Piscinibacter sp. HJYY11: one gene and its partner. The protein of the gene in region 1 interacts with the protein of each later gene in a pairwise test. Links are inferred from orthologs where the notes say so. Each region holds a gene or a part of one and is shown in the gene's direction. Other genes may lie near its edges.

Evidence for each region.
Region 2: the proteins of JI745_RS04740 (region 1) and JI745_RS08550 interact in binary tests that used the Escherichia coli proteins (3 or more experiments, as listed by UniProt). The link is inferred for Piscinibacter sp. HJYY11 from one-to-one orthologs.

The regions. Positions count from the first base shown.
Region 1 is NZ_JAERQZ010000001.1:1,042,405-1,051,038, reverse strand. Bases 5,807-8,627 are described here. They hold JI745_RS04740 (IscS subfamily cysteine desulfurase), read left to right. Parts: upstream 5,807-6,517; coding sequence 6,518-7,738; downstream 7,739-8,627. Other genes in these bases: hscB (Fe-S protein assembly co-chaperone HscB), read left to right, coding at 8,558-8,627; iscA (iron-sulfur cluster assembly protein IscA), read left to right, coding at 8,161-8,484; iscU (Fe-S cluster assembly scaffold IscU), read left to right, coding at 7,772-8,158; iscR (Fe-S cluster assembly transcriptional regulator IscR), read left to right, coding at 5,957-6,490. Outside these bases: JI745_RS04770 (hypothetical protein), read right to left, coding at 1-15; electron transport complex subunit RsxB, read right to left, coding at 171-815; JI745_RS04760 (polyhydroxyalkanoate depolymerase), read right to left, coding at 826-2,148; JI745_RS04755 (amino acid aminotransferase), read right to left, coding at 2,351-3,550; excinuclease ABC subunit UvrB, read left to right, coding at 3,645-5,738; more of hscB, read left to right, coding at 8,628-8,634. UniProt on the Escherichia coli protein: Master enzyme that delivers sulfur to a number of partners involved in Fe-S cluster assembly, tRNA modification or cofactor biosynthesis. Catalyzes the removal of elemental sulfur from cysteine to produce alanine.
Region 2 is NZ_JAERQZ010000001.1:1,885,096-1,893,647, reverse strand. The notes cover bases 2,436-5,174. They hold JI745_RS08550 (sulfurtransferase TusA family protein), read left to right. Parts: upstream 2,436-3,560; coding sequence 3,561-3,788; downstream 3,789-5,174. Other genes in these bases: JI745_RS08540 (D-isomer specific 2-hydroxyacid dehydrogenase family protein), read left to right, coding at 4,732-5,174; galU (UTP--glucose-1-phosphate uridylyltransferase GalU), read right to left, coding at 3,785-4,651; JI745_RS08555 (NUDIX domain-containing protein), read left to right, coding at 3,004-3,555; cysM (cysteine synthase CysM), read left to right, coding at 2,436-3,007. Outside these bases: JI745_RS08580 (CDP-6-deoxy-delta-3,4-glucoseen reductase), read right to left, coding at 1-291; JI745_RS08575 (SDR family oxidoreductase), read left to right, coding at 348-1,238; JI745_RS08570 (rhomboid family intramembrane serine protease), read right to left, coding at 1,235-1,825; more of cysM, read left to right, coding at 2,105-2,435; more of JI745_RS08540, read left to right, coding at 5,175-5,709; JI745_RS08535 (valine--tRNA ligase), read right to left, coding at 5,651-8,488. UniProt on the Escherichia coli protein: Sulfur carrier protein involved in sulfur trafficking in the cell. Part of a sulfur-relay system required for 2-thiolation during synthesis of 2-thiouridine of the modified wobble base 5-methylaminomethyl-2-thiouridine (mnm(5)s(2)U) in tRNA.

The DNA.
Region 1 (8,634 bases):
GCGATCTCGATTCATGTCGGCTCCTGTGAGTGCGGTACGTTGCGGGTTCCAACCGAACCCGTGCGCACAGCGTAGGGGCCTCGCCACGCAGCCCGAGTCAGCCCTGTGCATACCGGCTTGTCAGACTTGGCCGTGAATCGCTGTAGGACTGCGCCGACAGGCACCCGAGCTCAGGTGCCGCTGCGACGACGCGCACGCGCCATGGCGGCGGCGATGCGGCTTTCCTTGGAGTCCGCGCCCGGCACGGGGAGGCCGGCCTCCTGGGCGAGCACTTGCGCGCGGGCGGCGAGGCGCGCGCTGCGCTCGTCGGCGTCACGCTTCAGGCGCTGGCGGTGGAAGGTGTAGCGCTCCTTCGCCTCGTCGGCCTGAGGCTGGCTCCAGGCCTGCCAGCCGGTCGCCTCGCCCGTCACGTTGACGAGCGAGATGCAATCGACCGGGCAGATGGGAATGCAAAGCTCGCAGCCGGTGCACAGCGGGTCGATCACCGTGTGCATGCGCTTGGAGCCGCCCACGATCGCATCGACCGGGCAGGCCTTGAGGCACAGCGTGCAGCCGATGCACCAGGCTTCGTCGATCACCGCGAGCTGGCGCGGGCCTTCGTTCCCGTTGACGGGGTTGAGGGGGAGGGCGGGGCGGCCGGTCAGTTGCGACAGCCGCACGACGCCTTCCGCGCCGCCAGGCGGGCATTGGTTGATGTTCGCCTCGCCCTGCGCGATCGCTTCGGCGTAGGACCGGCAGTCAGGGTAGCCGCAACGCGTGCACTGCGTCTGCGGCAGGGCGTCGTTCAGGGCATCGGCGAGGGTTGCTGTGCTCACCTCGCCGAGCTTAGCGGGCCGGCCGCTTGCGGGCGGTGGTTGCCTTGCGGGCGGCGGTCTTGGAGCCGGCCGAGGCTTTGCGCGGCGCCGAGGCCGTCTGGTGCTTGGCGATGAAGTCGCGCAGCTCCGGGTAGACCTTCTCGCGCCAGCGGCGGCCCGAGAAGATGCCGTAGTGGCCGGCGCCGATCACGTCGTAGTGGAACTGGCGCGATTTCGGGATGCCGGTGCACAGCTCGTGTGCCGCCTTGGTCTGGCCGGCGCCGGAGATGTCGTCGAGCTCGCCCTCGATGGTCAGCAGGGCCGAGGTGGTGATGTCCTGTGGGCGCACCAGGTTGCCGCCCACGTCCCAGGTGCCGTTGACGAGCGCGAAGTCCTGGAAGATGGTCTTGATGGTGTCGAGGTAGTACTCGGCCGGCATGTCGAGCACGGCGTTGTACTCGTCGTAGAAGGCGCGGTGGAACTCGGCGCTTTCATCCTCGCCGCGCATCAGGTCCATGAAGTAGTCGTAGTGCGACTTCAAGTGGCGGTCGGGGTTCATCGCGATGAAGCCGCTGTGCTGCAGGAAGCCCGGGTACACACGCCGGCCGTTGCCGGGGTAGTTGACCGGCACGCGGTAGATCACGTTGTTCTCGAACCACTCGTAGCTCTTGTTCATCGCCAGGTTGTTGACTGCCGTTGGCGACTTGCGGGCGTCGATGGGGCCGCCCATCATGGTCATGGTGCGTGGCGTGAACTCGCCGGCGCTGGCCATCAGCGAGATTGCGGCGAGCACCGGCACGGTGGGCTGGCACACCGAGATCACGTTCACCTCGGGGCCGATGTGGCGGATGAACTCCTGCACGTAGTAGATGTAGTCGTCCAGGTGGAAGGGGCCGGCTTCGGTCGGCACCATGCGCGCATCGGTCCAGTCGGTGATGTAGACCTTGTGGTCGATCAGCAGCATCTTGACCGTCTCGCGCAGCAGCGTGGCGTGGTGGCCCGACAGCGGCGCGACCACGAGCACGGTCGGCTGTTCCTTCAGCTGGCCCAGCACGGCCTGGTCATCGGTGAAGCGCTTGAAGCGCAGCAGGCGGCAGAAGGGCTTCTCGATCGCCACCTGCTCCTGCACGGCGACGTCGACACCGCCGACCTTCACCGAGGTGATGCCGAATTCGGGCTTCTCGTACTCCTTCGAGAGCCGGTGCATCAGGTCGAGGCCGGCCGAGATGCGGTGCGCCAGCGGCGTGTGCGTGAACGGCGACAGCGGGTGGCTGTACAGCTTGGCCGAGGCGCTTGCGAATTCCGAGAACGGACTCAGCAGCGCGCGGTGGGTTTCATAGAGTTGATACAGCATCGGAGTTCCTCGTGAGCGTGGATCGCACGCCAGTGCACGCTTGTGCGTCGCAACATTCTAGGCAGCTGCCCTGAATCGTGCAGATGACAGCCGCGGGTGGAAACCCCGAAAAGGCACCAGAAGAGGGCCTAGTGCTCGTCGTTCGTGCGTTTATCGGCACGAACGGGGTGTCAAAGGCGTGACACCCTCGCCTCAAGTCAGATCAGCTCACCTTCGCAATGGCTGCGACCACTGCATCGATGTTCTTCTTGTTGAGGGCAGCCACGCAGATGCGGCCGGAATCGACGCCGTAGATGCCGAACTCGCTGCGCAGGCGTTGCATCTGCTCCTTGCTGAGGCCCGAATAGCTGAACATGCCCTTCTGCGAGGTGATGAAGCTCATGTCCTGCTTGAGGCCGGCGGCCTTGAGCTTCTCGACCAGGAGCTTGCGCATTTCCTTGATGCGAACGCGCATGCCGGCGAGTTCTTCTTCCCACAGCGCGCGCAGGGCAGGCGTGTTGAGCACCGTCGCCACGACTTGGGCGCCGTGCGTCGGCGGGTTGGAGTAGTTGGTGCGGATCACGATCTTCAGCTGGCTCAGCACGCGGGCGGCTTCGTCCTTGCTTTCGCACACCACGCTCAGCGCGCCGACACGTTCGCCGTAGAGCGAGAAGCTCTTCGAGAACGAGGTGGACACGAAGAAGTCGAGGCCGGCGGCCATGAACTGCTCGATGACGGCGCCGTCTTCCTTGATGCCTTCGCCGAAGCCCTGGTAGGCCATGTCGAGGAAAGGCACGAGCTTCGCGGCCTTGACCGCGTCGACGACCTGCGCCCATTGCGCTGGCGTGATGTCGTAGCCGGTCGGGTTGTGGCAGCAGGCGTGCAGCACGACGATGGTGCCGGCCGGCGCGGCCTTCAGGCCGGCGAGCATGGCGTCGAAGTTCACGCCCTTCTTGGCGGCGTCGTAGTACGGGTAGGTGTCGACCGTGAAGCCGGCGTTGGTGAAGAGTGCGCGGTGGTTTTCCCAGCTCGGGTCGCTGATCAGCACCTTGGCGTTGGGGTTGAGGCGCTTCAGGAAGTCGGCGCCGATCTTCAGGCCGCCGGTGCCGCCAATGCCTTGCACGGTGGCGACGCGGCCGTCTTTCACGGCGGCGCTGTCGGCACCGAAGACCAGCCCCTGCACGGCCTTGTCATACGCGGCGATGCCGTCGATGGGCAGGTAACCGCGCGCGGTCGGTGCTTCCATCATCTGCTTCTCGGCCTGGGCCACGCACTTCAGCAGGGGGAGCTTGCCGTTCTCGTCGAAATACACGCCGACGCCCAGGTTCACCTTGTTCGGGTTCGGGTCGGCGTTGAACTGCTCGTTCAGGCCCAGGATGGGGTCGCGGGGGGCCATTTCGACGGCAGAGAACAGCGAGGTCATGGGGACAGTCCTTGTCAGTAGAGCGGGGGAGTGATTTGGGCTAACCTGAACGATTGCCCTGCGTGCGCGGGGAAACCCGGAGATTTTATCTGCCATGGCCGAGATGTCTGAAGTTGTCGAGCAACCCGCGGCGGGCGAGTTCGTGAGCTTTCCCGATTCGCCGTTCCAGCTGTTCCAGCCGTACCCACCATCGGGCGACCAGCCAGCGGCGATCCAGCAGCTGATCGAGGGCGTGCAAGACGGCCTGAGCTTCCAGACGCTGCTCGGCGTCACGGGCTCGGGCAAGACCTTCACGATGGCCAACGTGATCGCTCGGCTCGGCCGGCCGGCGATCGTGTTCGCGCCCAACAAGACGCTGGCGGCGCAGCTCTACAGCGAGTTCCGCGAGTTCTTCCCTAAGAACGCCGTCGAGTACTTCGTCAGCTACTACGACTACTACCAGCCTGAGGCCTACGTGCCTCAGCGCGACCTCTTCATCGAGAAGGACAGCTCGATCAACGAACACATCGAGCAGATGCGCCTTTCCGCGACGAAGAGCCTGCTGGAGCGGCGCGACGTGGTGATCGTGGCGACGGTGTCTGCGATCTATGGCATCGGCAACCCGACCGACTATCACCGCATGGTGATGACCCTCAGGAAGGGCGACAAGATGGGCCAGCGTGACGTGATCGCGCAGCTCATCCGCATGCAGTACACGCGCAACGAGCAGGATTTTTCGCGCGGCACGTTTCGCGTGCGCGGCGACACGATCGATGTGTTTCCGGCCGAGCACTCGGAGCTGGCGGTGCGCATCGAGCTCTTTGACGATGAGGTCGAGACGCTGCAGCTCTTCGACCCGCTCACCGGGCGCATCAAGCAGAAGATCGTGCGCTTCACGGTCTATCCGTCGAGCCACTACGTGACGCCGCGTGATCGTGTGCTCTCGGCCATCGACACCATCAAGCAGGAGTTGCGCGAGCGGCTCGATGAGCTGGTGAAGGCCGGCAAGCTGGTCGAGGCACAGCGGCTCGAGCAACGCACGCGCTTCGACCTGGAGATGCTGCAGGAGATCGGGCACTGCAAAGGCATCGAGAACTACACGCGGCACCTTTCGGGCTCTCTGCCCGGCGAGCCGCCGTCGACGCTGGTGGACTATCTGCCGAAAGACGCGCTGATGTTCCTCGACGAGTCACACGTGCTGATCGGCCAGCTGGGCGGCATGTACAACGGCGACCGGGCGCGCAAGACGACGCTCGTCGAATACGGCTTCCGCCTGCCGAGTGCGCTGGACAACCGGCCGCTGAAGTTTGAAGAGTTCGAGAAGAAGATGCGCCAGGTGGTGTTCGTGTCGGCCACACCGGCCGACTTCGAGAAGCAGAACGCCGGCCAGGTGGTCGAGCAGCTCGTGCGGCCCACCGGCCTGATCGACCCGGTGGTCGAGGTGCGCCCGGCCACGCATCAGGTCGATGACGTGCTGCAGGAGATCCGCGAGCGCGTAAAGGTCAACGAGCGGGTGCTCATCACCACGCTCACCAAGCGCATGGCCGAGCAGCTCACCGACTACCTGAACGACAACGGCGTCAAGGTGCGCTACCTGCACAGCGACATCGATACGGTGGAGCGCGTGGAGATCCTGCGTGACCTGCGCCTGGGCGCCTTTGACGTGCTGGTAGGCATCAACCTGCTGCGCGAGGGGCTGGATATCCCCGAGGTGTCGCTCGTGGCCATCCTCGATGCCGACAAGGAAGGCTTCCTGCGCTCGGAGCGCTCGCTGATCCAGACCATCGGCCGCGCGGCGCGTAACCTGAACGGCAAGGCCATCCTCTACGCGGACAAGGTCACCGATTCGATGAAGCTCGCGCTCAGCGAGACCGAGCGGCGCCGCGCCAAGCAGCTGGCCCACAACGAGGCCGAGGGCATCACGCCGCGGAGCATCCAAAAGCAGGTGCGGGACCTGATTGATGGCGTCTATAGCGAAAAAACCAAGGATGCCCAAAGGGTCTTGGAGGCCGCGGCCGTCGAAGCCTTGTCCGAAAAAGATCTCGCAAAACGCATCAAACAGCTGGAAAAAACCATGCTGGAGCACGCTCGCAACCTCGAATTCGAGAAAGCTGCAAGGGTGCGAGATCAGCTTGCGACGTTAAGAGAGCAAGCATTTGGGGCTCCGGGGGCCGACAATGTGTCACCCGAACCGGCCGGGTCGAAGTAAGTGTCAGGGTGGAAAGGCAGGCCAATGAGCCTGCTCACCGAGGGGGAACTTCCTTAGCCAATGCCGACCGAATCAGTGGGTTTCATATATACTTGAGTAAACCTGTCGGATTATTCCGCGGGTTAACCCGCCCCATGAGGGCGGTGCTTGCGAGCGTGAAGCCACCATTGATCGCTTTCATTGACTAATCGTGCTGTCACCGGCACCAGGAGGATTTCATGCGACTGACCACCAAAGGCCGTTTTGCCGTTACCGCCATGATCGATCTCGCGCTGCGCGAGAACACCGGCCCCGTTGCGCTGGCTGCCATCAGCGCTCGCCAGCAGATTTCTCTGTCCTACCTCGAGCAGTTGTTCGGCAAGTTGCGCCGTCACGAGCTTGTGGAAAGCACCCGTGGCCCCGGCGGTGGCTACTCGCTCGGCCGCAAGTCCGATGAGATCACCGTCGCCGACATCATCGTTGCCGTTGATGAACCCATCGATGCCACCGGCTGCGGCGGCAAGGAAAACTGCATGGGCGAAGACGCCGGCCGTTGCATGACGCACGACCTGTGGTCCAGCCTCAACGCCAAGATGATCGAGTACCTCGACTCCATCTCGCTGCGCAAACTCGTGGAGGAGCAGTTGGCCAAGGGCGTCTCGATCGAGGAGCACCCCGTCAAGCGCGCCATCTCCACGCAACCCGTCGTCAAGCCGATCAAGATCACCGCCCCCAATTCGGTGTTTGCACTCGGCGGGGCCATGAGCAAGTAAGTCAACCCGTCTCTTTCGCCTTTCGTCATGGACATGACCCAGCATTTCCCGATCTACATGGACTACGGCGCGACCACGCCGTGTGACCAGCGCGTGGTGGACGCGATGATTCCGTGGTTGCGCGAACATTTCGGCAACCCGGCGTCGCGCAGCCATGCATGGGGTTGGGAAGCCGAGGCCGCCGTGGAGAAGGCCCGCGAACAGGTGGCGGCGCTGATTGGGGCCGACCCCCGCGAGATCATCTGGACCTCGGGTGCCACCGAGTCCAATAACCTGGCCTTGAAGGGTGCCGCACAGTTTTACAAGACACGCGGCAAGCACCTCATCACCGTCAAGACCGAGCACAAGGCCGTGCTCGACACCATGCGCGAGCTGGAGCGCCAGGGCTTCGAGGTGACCTACCTCGATGTGCGGGAAGACGGCTTGCTGGACCTGGACAAGCTCAAGGCCGCGATGCGCCCCGACACCATCCTCGTGTCGGTGATGTACGTGAACAACGAGATCGGCGTCATTCAAGACGTGGCCGCGATCGGCACGCTGTGCCGCGAGCGCGGGATCATCTTCCACGTCGACGCGGCGCAAGCCACCGGCAAGGTCGAGATCGACCTCGCCAAGCTGCCCATCGACCTGATGAGCCTGGCGTCCCACAAGACCTACGGCCCCAAGGGCATCGGCGCGCTCTACGTGCGCCGCAAGCCGCGTGTGCGCATCGAAGCGCAGATGCACGGCGGTGGCCATGAGCGCGGCATGCGTTCGGGCACGCTGCCCACGCACCAGATCGTCGGCATGGGCGAAGCCTTCCGCATCGCCCGTGAAGAGATGGGTGTGGAGAGCGAGCGTGTGCGCATGCTGCACAAGCGCCTGGTGGAGGGGCTGTCCGACATCGAGCAGACCTTCCTCAACGGCCACCCCACGCAGCGTGTGCCGCACAACCTGAACATGTCGTTCAACTTCGTCGAGGGCGAGTCCCTGATCATGGGCATCAAGGGCATCGCGGTGTCGTCGGGCTCCGCCTGTACCTCGGCGAGCCTGGAGCCGAGCTACGTGCTGCGTGCGCTCGGCCGCAGCGACGAGCTTGCGCACTCGTCGCTGCGTATGACCATCGGCCGCTTCACGACCGTGGACGAGATCGACTACGTGATCGCCACGCTGAAGGACCGCGTGGCCAAGTTGCGCGAGCTGTCGCCGCTGTGGGAGATGCACAAGGACGGCATCGACCTGAGCACCATCCAATGGGCTGCTCACTGACCACCGGCGCACGAAGGATTCTGGAGTACTGACATGGCATACAGCGAAAAGGTCGTAGACCACTATGAGAACCCGCGCAACGTGGGTTCGTTCGAAAAGGGTGATGACAGCGTGGGCACCGGCATGGTCGGCGCCCCGGCGTGCGGCGACGTGATGAAGCTGCAGATCAAGGTGAACCCGGCGACGGGCTTGATCGAAGACGCGAAGTTCAAGACTTATGGCTGCGGCTCCGCCATCGCGTCGAGCTCGCTCGTCACCGAATGGGTGAAGGGCAAGTCGCTCGACGAAGCGCTGACCATCAAGAACACGCACATTGCTGAAGAGCTGGCGCTGCCGCCGGTGAAGATCCACTGCTCGATCCTGGCCGAAGACGCGATCAAAGCCGCCGTCAACGACTACAAGGCGAAGAAGGCGCACTGATGATGGCGGTCACGCTGACGGAAGCGGCGGCACGCCATGTGACGCGCTATCTCACCAAACGCGGCAAGGGCGTCGGCGTGCGCCTGGGCGTGAAGACGACCGGCTGTTCGGGCCTCGCCTACAAGCTTGAATACGCCGATGACGTGGCGCCGGAAGACATCGTCTTCGAAGGCCACGGCGTGAAGGTGCTGATCGATCCCAAGAGCCTGCCTTACCTCGACGGCACCGAACTCGATTTCGTGCGCGAGGGCCTCAACGAAGGCTTCAAGTTCCACAACCCGCGCGAAAAGGATCGCTGCGGGTGCGGTGAATCGTTCCGGGTCTGAACCCGGGTGATGTGCATCAGGCGCGGCATGAGTCGCGCCTTTGTTTTGTCTGTACCTCTGAATCGAGCGTGCCGTGAAGCTGGACGACGATGACTTCGCCCTGTTCGGCCTGCCGCGGCGCCATGCGCTGGAACGCGCTGCGCTCGACAA
Region 2 (8,552 bases), 850 kb from region 1 along the record:
TTCGCCGGCTCCGGCGACCGTGCGCGCTTCGAGCACCACGTCGGTCTGCGCGGCGGCGCGGCAGGTGAGGGTGTAGCCGGCTTCCTCTTCCGCGGGGCTCAGGGCCTTGACCTGGTGCGTGCCGTGGATCACGCGGCCTTCGACCAGCTTGCACTTGCACGAACCGCAGGCACCGTCTCGGCAGCCGTAGGGCAGGCCGATGCCCTGGCGGATGGCGGCGAGCAGGATGGGCTCGTCGCGGTCCACCGAGAAGCTCACGCCGCTGGGCTGGACGGTCACTTTGAACGTCATGGGATAACCTCTTCTGAACCCTTCGTCGAACGACCTGCGATTTTGCCCGCTCGCCCATGTCCCTTCCCCGACCCTTCAGGCGCCCGACCTTGCTCATCGTGGGCTGTGGTGACGTCGGCATGCGGGTGCTGCGCCTGCTGAGCGGGCGCTACCGGCTGCTGGCACTCACCTCGAATGCCGCGCGCATCCCGGCCTTGCGGGCGGCCGGGGCGGTGCCACTGGTGGGCAACCTCGACGACGCGGCCAGCCTGCAGCGACTGGCCGGCCTCGCCGATGCGGTGCTGCATCTGGCGCCACCGCCGCAGCAGGGCGAGGCCGACACACGCACGGCCCGGCTGCTGCAGGCGCTCGCTCGCCAGGGCCGGGTGCGGCGCATCGTGTATGCGAGCACCACCGGTGTCTATGGCGATGCACAGGGCGCGCGTTTTGACGAAGTGCGTGCGGTGGCGCCGGCGACGGACCGTGCGCGGCGCCGCGTCGATGCCGAGGCCCGCGTACGCTGGTACGGCCGCGCCTTCGGTGCGCGCGTGACGGTGCTGCGCATCCCCGGCATCTACGCGGCAGACCGCGAAGGCGGTCATCCGCGCGAGCGCCTGGCCCGGGGCACGCCGGTGCTCGTGGCAGCCGACGATGTCTACACCAACCACATTCACGCCGACGACCTGGCCCGTGCGTGTGTGGCCGCGCTGCACCGCGGCCTGCCACAACGCGTGGTGCATGCGAGCGACGACACCGAGCTGAAGATGGGCGAGTACTTCGACCTGGCGGCCGACCTCTGCGGCCTGCCGCACCCGCCGCGCATCACGCGCACCGAAGCGGCCGAGCACATGTCGCCGGTGCAGCTGTCGTTCTGGAGCGAGTCGCGCCGGCTCGACAACGGCCGCCTCAAGCGAGAGCTGCGCGTGAAGCTGCGGCACCCGACGGTGCGCGAGGGCTTGCTGGCCTAGCGTCGAGGCTTGCCGAAGGGCGGCAGGCCCCGCCAGTACCGGATGGTGAGCCAGCCGCCCAGCATCCCGCCGATGTGCGCAAGCGAGCCGAGATCCCCCGTGTAGCTCATCAACAGCGCGATCACACCGAAGACGATCACGAAGACCTTCATCTTCATCGGGATCGGCGGGAAGAGAGGCATCACCGTGCGGTCGGGGAAATACATCGCCGCGGCAACGAGCAGCGCATAGAGGCCGCCCGACGCACCCACCAGGCGGCTCATGCCCGCGCCCGGCAGGGCGGTGGCGATGAGGAAGAGCAGGCCGCCGAAGATGGCACCGATCGCGAGGAACACCATGTAGCGCTTGCGGCCCCACAGCATCTCGAGCTCCGAGCCGAACATCCACAGGCCGAGCATGTTGAAGAAGAGGTGCAGCACGCTGCCGTGCAGGAAGGCATAGCTCAGCGCCTGCCACGGCATGAAGAATCCGCTGCCGATCGGAAACAGCGCGAACCAGCGGTCGATCAGGGGTGTGAAGATCTGCAGGCAATAGATCGCCGTACAGGCCAGCATCAGGAACTGGGTGATCGGTGGAATCGGAGGCATGCGCAGCGCAGATGACGGAAAGCCGCAAGCGTACCCCGATTGCTCGCGGTGATGAGAAAGCCCTGTGGCAAAATCGCGCGCTCTGCTGTACCGGCCTCGGTGGCGAAATTGGTAGACGCGCGGGACTCAAAATCCCGTTCCGCAAGGAGTGTCGGTTCGATTCCGACCCGAGGCACCACCCCCTCTCTTCACTGTCGACCGCGCCGGTCTTCATGGCAGAGCCACTGCCGATGCCGGGGCGAGCCGCCCCTGCGACAATGCGCGGCAGGAGAGATCACCGTGCATTACAAGACCATCGAAGACACCATCGGCCGCACCCCGCTCGTGCGGCTGGTGCGCATTCCGGGGGCGGAGAACGAACGCCGCGGCAACGTGATCCTCGGCAAGCTCGAAGGCAACAACCCCGCTGGCTCGGTGAAAGACCGGCCCGCCATCAGCATGATCCGCCGTGCGGAAGAGCGCGGCGACATCAAGCCTGGCGACACGCTGATCGAGGCCACCTCGGGCAACACCGGCATCGCGCTTGCAATGGCCGCCGCGATCCGCGGCTACCGTATGGTGCTCATCATGCCGGAGGACCTCTCCATCGAACGCGCCCAGACCATGAAGGCCTTCGGCGCCGAACTCGTGCTCACGCCGCGCAGCGGCGGCATGGAATACGCGCGCGACCTGGCCGACCAGATGGTGCGTGACGGCAAGGGCATGGTGCTCGACCAGTTCGCCAACGCCGACAACCCGCGCGCCCACTACGAGACCACCGGCCCCGAGATCTGGGACGACACCGAAGGGCGCATCACCCACTTCGTGAGCGCAATGGGCACCACCGGCACCATCACCGGCACCTCGCGCTACCTGAAGGAAAAGAACTCGGCGGTGCGCATCATCGGTGCCCAGCCGTCCGAGGGCTCGCGCATCCCCGGCATCCGCAAGTGGCCCGAGGCCTACATGCCGAAGATCTACGACCCGACCTACGTCGACGAGGTGGTGAACGTGTCGCAGGAAGCGTCGGAAGAGATGGCGCGACGCCTAGCGCGCGAGGAAGGCATCTTCGGCGGCATCTCGGCGGCGGGCGCGTGCTGGGTGGCGCTCGAGATCGCGAAGAAGGTCGAGAACGCCACCATCGTCTTCGTCGTCTGTGACCGCGGCGACCGCTACCTCTCGACGGGAGTGTTTCCCGCATGAAGCACCAGTTCAACTTCTGTCCCAACTGCGCCACCGAACTGCAGCAGCTCACCGCCGACGAAGACGGCGGGCCGAAGGTGCGCACGCGTTGCCCGGCGTGCAACTGGACGCACTGGAACAACCCGACACCGGTGCTCGCCGCGGTGATCGAGATGCCCGACCGGAACGGCGACCTGCTGCTGGCGCGCAACGCCGCCTGGCCCGGCCGCTTCTTCGGCCTCATCACCGGCTTCATGGAAGCAGGCGAGACGCCTGAAGGCGGCATCGCACGCGAGGTGCTGGAAGAGACTTCGCTCACCGTCGACTCGGTGAAGCTGATCGGGGTCTACGACTTCCAGCGCATGAACCAGGTCATCATCGCCTACCACGTGGTCGCGCATGGCGAGATCAAGCTCTCGCCCGAGCTCGCCGAGTACAAGATCGTCTCGCCGCACGAAGTGAAATGCTGGCCCGCCGGCACCGGCCAGGCGCTGGCCGAATGGCTCACCTCGCGCGGCATCACGCCGCAGTGGCTCGACCTGCCGCCACGTCGCCCGTCCGAAGGTTGAACGCGATGGACTTCCACAAGGAACTCGACACCCGAGGGCTCAACTGCCCGCTGCCCATCCTCAAGGCCAAGAAAGCGCTTGCCGACATGCACAGCGGCGAGATTCTGAAGGTGGTGGCGACCGACCCCGGGTCGATGCGCGACTTCCAGGCGTTTGCGCGGCAGACGGGGAATGAACTCGTCGAGCAGTCAGCAGCGAACGACGAGTTCGTGCACTACTTGCGCCGCCGCTAGATCTCTACCGAGCGCAGGTAGTCGCGGAAGCCGGGGCCGAGCACAGGGTGCTTCAAGGCCAGCTCCACGTTGGCCTGCAGGAAACCTTCCTTGCTGCCGCAGTCGTAGCGCTTGCCCTCGTAGCGATAGGCAAACACCTTCTCGCGACGCAGCAGCCCGGCGATGCCGTCGGTGAGCTGGATCTCGCCACCCACGCCGCGCGGCTGGTTGGAAATCTCATGGAACACGCCCGGCGTCAGGATGTAGCGGCCGGCCACGCCCAGGCGTGAGGGCGCCACTTCAGGCGCCGGCTTCTCGACGATGCGGCTCACGTCCATCAGGTGATCGTTGACCGGCGTGCCGGCCACGATGCCGTAGCGCCGGGTGTGCTCGGCGGGCACTTCCTGCACCGCGAGGATGGACACACGCCATTCGTTGAACTGCTCGACCATCTGCTTGAGCACGGGCTTGTCGCCCACCATCAGGTCGTCGGCCAGCAGCACGGCGAACGGGTCCTTGCCGATCAGGCGCTGCCCGCACAGCACGGCGTGGCCGAGGCCCAGGGCCTGCGCCTGTCGCACGTAGATGCACTCCATGTCGTCGGGCTTCACCGAGCGCACCACGTCGAGCAGTTCCTGCTTCTTGGCCTGCTCAAGCGCGACTTCGAGCTCGAAGGTCATGTCGAAGTGGTCTTCGATCGGGCGTTTGTGGCGGCCGGTCACGAAGATCATCTCGCGCACGCCAGCCGCATAAGCCTCCTCGACGGCGTACTGGATGAGCGGCTTGTCGACCACCGGCAGCATCTCTTTCGGTTGTGCTTTTGTCGCCGGCAGGAAGCGGGTGCCGAGTCCCGCCACGGGGAAGATCGCTTTGGTGACTAACATCTGCTTACAATCGTGGTCCTGAGGAAGGGTCTCAAGAGATTCTGTCACGCGCTCTGTGGCAGTCGGGACCCCGGGAATGCATGGACATACTCATCATCGAGCCCCTCGAAAACGAGGTGATGCAGTGGCTGGCGGCTCGGCATTCGGTGCGCTATGCCCCCGAGCTGGCGCGCGATCCACGTGATTTCCGGCAGTCGCTCTACAACGTCCGCGCGCTGATCCTTCCTTCTTTCGTTGCGCTGGACAGCGCGGCGCTTCACTACGCGCCGGTGCTGCGCGCCATCGGCCGCGTGAGCGGTGGTGCGGAGAACGTCGACCTCGAGGCCTGCTCTCGCGCCGGCGTGGAGGTCGTGCGCAGTGCCACCGCCACCGCGCAGGCCGAAGCCGAGTTCATGATCGGCGCGATGCTCTCGCTGCTGCGCCGCGTGCCGGTCGAAGGCGCCGACGGCATGCTGGTCGGCCGCGAGCTGGGCGCCTGCACCGTCGGCCTCATCGGCATGCCGCCGGCCGCCAAGGCCATGGCGCAGATGTTGTCGGGCTTCGGCTCCCGCATGGTGGGCTACGACCCGTCCCTGCATGCGAGCGATGGTGTGTTCGAACGCTGGCGTGTCACGCCGCTCGGCCTGCGCGAACTGCTGGAGACGAGCGACGCGGTCTGCGTTCAGCTCAACTATTTCAGCCGCTACCAGGGCCTGCTGGGCGAGCGTTTCCTGCCTTATTGCAAGCCCAACCAGGTGATGGTGAGCATCTCGCATTCGGGCGTGTTCAACGAGCGCGCCTTGGCCGACGTGCTGATCAGCGGCCGTCTCTCGGCCTGCTGGCTCGACAGCCTGGAGCCCGGCGCGCTCGACGAGGGTCGCCCGCTCAAGGGGATGGACACGCTGCAGATCACGCCGCGTGTGGCGAGCACCACGCGCGAATCGCGCCTGCGCAGCTCGTGGGCCGTGGCCCGGCGCATCGACGAGCTGCTGCAGGCGACGCCGCCGGCGCCGCGTGAATTCAGGACGACGGACCCAGGCGTCCCAACTGATCTCGCAGCCGCTCAAGAGCAGCCGTGAAGTCGGCGATGCGCTGACGCTCCTGCGCCACCACCTCGGCCGGGGCGCGCGCGACGAACGATTCGTTCGACAGCTTGCCCGTCGCCTTGGCGTGTTCTCCTTCCAGGCGCTTGATTTCCTTGTTCAAGCGCTCGGTCTCGGCGGCGACGTCGATCTCCACGTGCAGCGCCAGTCGCGATTCGCCCGACACCACCACGGGCGCCTGGCGTGTGGCGGCGTTGAACGCGGCCTCGTCGTCGAACACCTTCACTTCCGACAGCTTGCCGAGCGTCTTCAGCACGGCCGCGGCTTCGTTCAGGAAGCCGTTGTCGCCGATCGCATAGAGCGGCACACGGTCGCTGGGTGACAGGCCCATCTCGCCGCGCAACGCACGGCAGGCGCTGACCAGGCCCTTGAGCTTGGCCATCCACGCATCGGCCTTCGGGTCGATGCGGTCGAGCTGCGCCGTCGGGTAGGGGGCCGTCGCGATGGTGTCGGCATTCTTGCGGCCGGCAATCGGAGCCACCGTGTCCCACAGCTCCGCCGTGATGAAGGGCGTGAGCGGGTGCAGCAGGCGCAGCACTGCCTCCAGCGTGCGGATCAGCGTGCGGCGCGTGGCGCGTTGCTGCGCCTCGTTGCCGTTCTGGATCTGCACCTTGGCGATCTCGATGTACCAGTCGCAGTACTCGTCCCACACGAACTGGTAGAGCGTGTTGGCCACGTTGTCGAGGCGGTACTCCTCGAAGCCTTGCGCCACGGCCGCCTCCACGCGCTGCAGTTCGCTCGCGATCCAGCGGTCGGCCTGGCTGAAGCTCAGGTAGCCGTGGGCGGCGCCGCCCGGCGCGCATTCGGCCTTGGTGTGCTCCTTCAGGCCGCAGTCCTGGCCCTCGGTGTTCATCAGCACGAATTTGGTCGCGTTCCAGAGCTTGTTGCAGAAGTTGCGATAGCCCTCGCAGCGCTTGGTGTCGAAGTTGATGCTGCGGCCGAGCGTGGCGAGCGCGGCGAAGGTGAAGCGCAGCGCATCGGCGCCGTAGCCGGGAATGCCTTCCGGGAATTCCTTCTCGGTCGCCTTGCGCACCTTGGGCGCGGTCTCGGGCTTGCGCAGGCCTTGGGTGCGCTTCTCCAGCAGCGGGGCAAGCTCGATGCCGTCGATCAGGTCGACCGGGTCGAGCACGTTGCCTTCCGACTTGCTCATCTTCTTGCCGTGCGCATCGAGCACCAGGCCGTGGATGTAGACGTGCCTGAACGGCACCTTGCCCGTGAAGTGCTTGGTCATCATGATCATCCGGGCGACCCAGAAGAAGATGATGTCGTAGCCGGTCACGAGCACGGAAGACGGCAGGAAGAGGTCCTGCTCGATCGTCTTCTCGGGCCAGCCGAGTGTGGAGAAGGGCACGAGCGCCGACGAATACCAGGTGTCGAGCACGTCCTCGTCGCGGCGCAGCGCGCCGGTGTAGCCCGCGGCACGCGCCTGGGCCTGCGCTTCTTCCTCGCTGTGCGCCACGAAAAGCTGGCCAGCATCGCCGTACCACGCCGGGATCTGGTGGCCCCACCAGAGCTGGCGAGAGATGCACCAGTCCTGGATGTTCTTCATCCACTGGTTGTAGGTGTTGACCCAGTTCTCGGGCACGAACTTCACGTCGCCCGTCTCAACGGCTTCGATGGCTTCCTGGGCGATGCTCTTGCCGTTGGCGCCGGCTTTCGTCATCGCCACGAACCACTGGTCGGTCAGCATCGGCTCGATGATCTGGCCGGTGCGAGCGCAGCGCGGCACCATGAGCTTGTGCTTCTTCACCTCGACGAGCAGGCCTTCGGCTTCGAGCTGCTCGACGATCTTCTTGCGGGCGACAAAACGGTCCAGCCCGCGGTAGGCCTCGGGCGCTTCGTCGTTCACCTTCGCGTCGAGCGTGAAGATGGTGAGCATGGGAAGCCGGTGGCGCAGGCCCACCTGGTAGTCGTTGGTGTCGTGCGCCGGCGTGACCTTCACGACGCCGGTGCCGAATTCCTTGTCCACGTAGTCGTCGGCGATCACCGGCACCAGGCGGCCGGTGATGGGCAGCTTCACCTGCTGGCCGATCAGGTGGGTGTAGCGAGAGTCTTCCGGGTGCACCATCACCGCCGTGTCGCCGAGCATCGTCTCAGGACGTGTGGTCGCCACGACCAGCGATTCAGACGAACCGTCGATCGGATAGCGGATGTGCCACAGCGAGCCATCCTCTTCCTCGCTCTCCACCTCCAGGTCAGACACCGCTGACTTCAGGACCGGGTCCCAGCTCACCAGCCGCTTGCCGCGGTAGATCAGGCCTTCGTCGTACAGCTTCACGAAGGTGTCGGTGACCACCTTCGAGAGCTTCTCGTCCATCGTGAAGTACTCGTGCTTCCACGACACCGAGTCGCCCATGCGGCGCATCTGGTTGGTGATGGTGGAGCCGGAAACCTCTTTCCACTCCCACACCTTGGCGACGAAGTTCTTGCGGCCGAGGTCGTGGCGGCTGAGCTTCTGCTGCTCGAGCTGGCGCTCCACCACGATCTGCGTGGCGATGCCCGCGTGGTCGGTGCCCGGCACCCACAGCGTGTTGTGGCCCAGCATGCGGTGGTAGCGCGTCAACGAGTCCATGATGGTCTGGTTGAACGCGTGGCCCATGTGCAGCGTGCCCGTCACGTTGGGTGGCGGTAGCTGGATGCAGAACGATGCCCTGGCCGGGTCGAGCGTGGGCTCGTAGGTGCCGCTTTTCTCCCACAAGGGGCCCCATTTGGCTTCGATGGCAGCGGGTTCGAATGATTTGGCGAGTTCTGTCATGGAAAGAGAGGGCCTGCGCCGAAGGCGGCGCCAAAAGGGCAAAGCGGGGAATGCCTGAATTGTA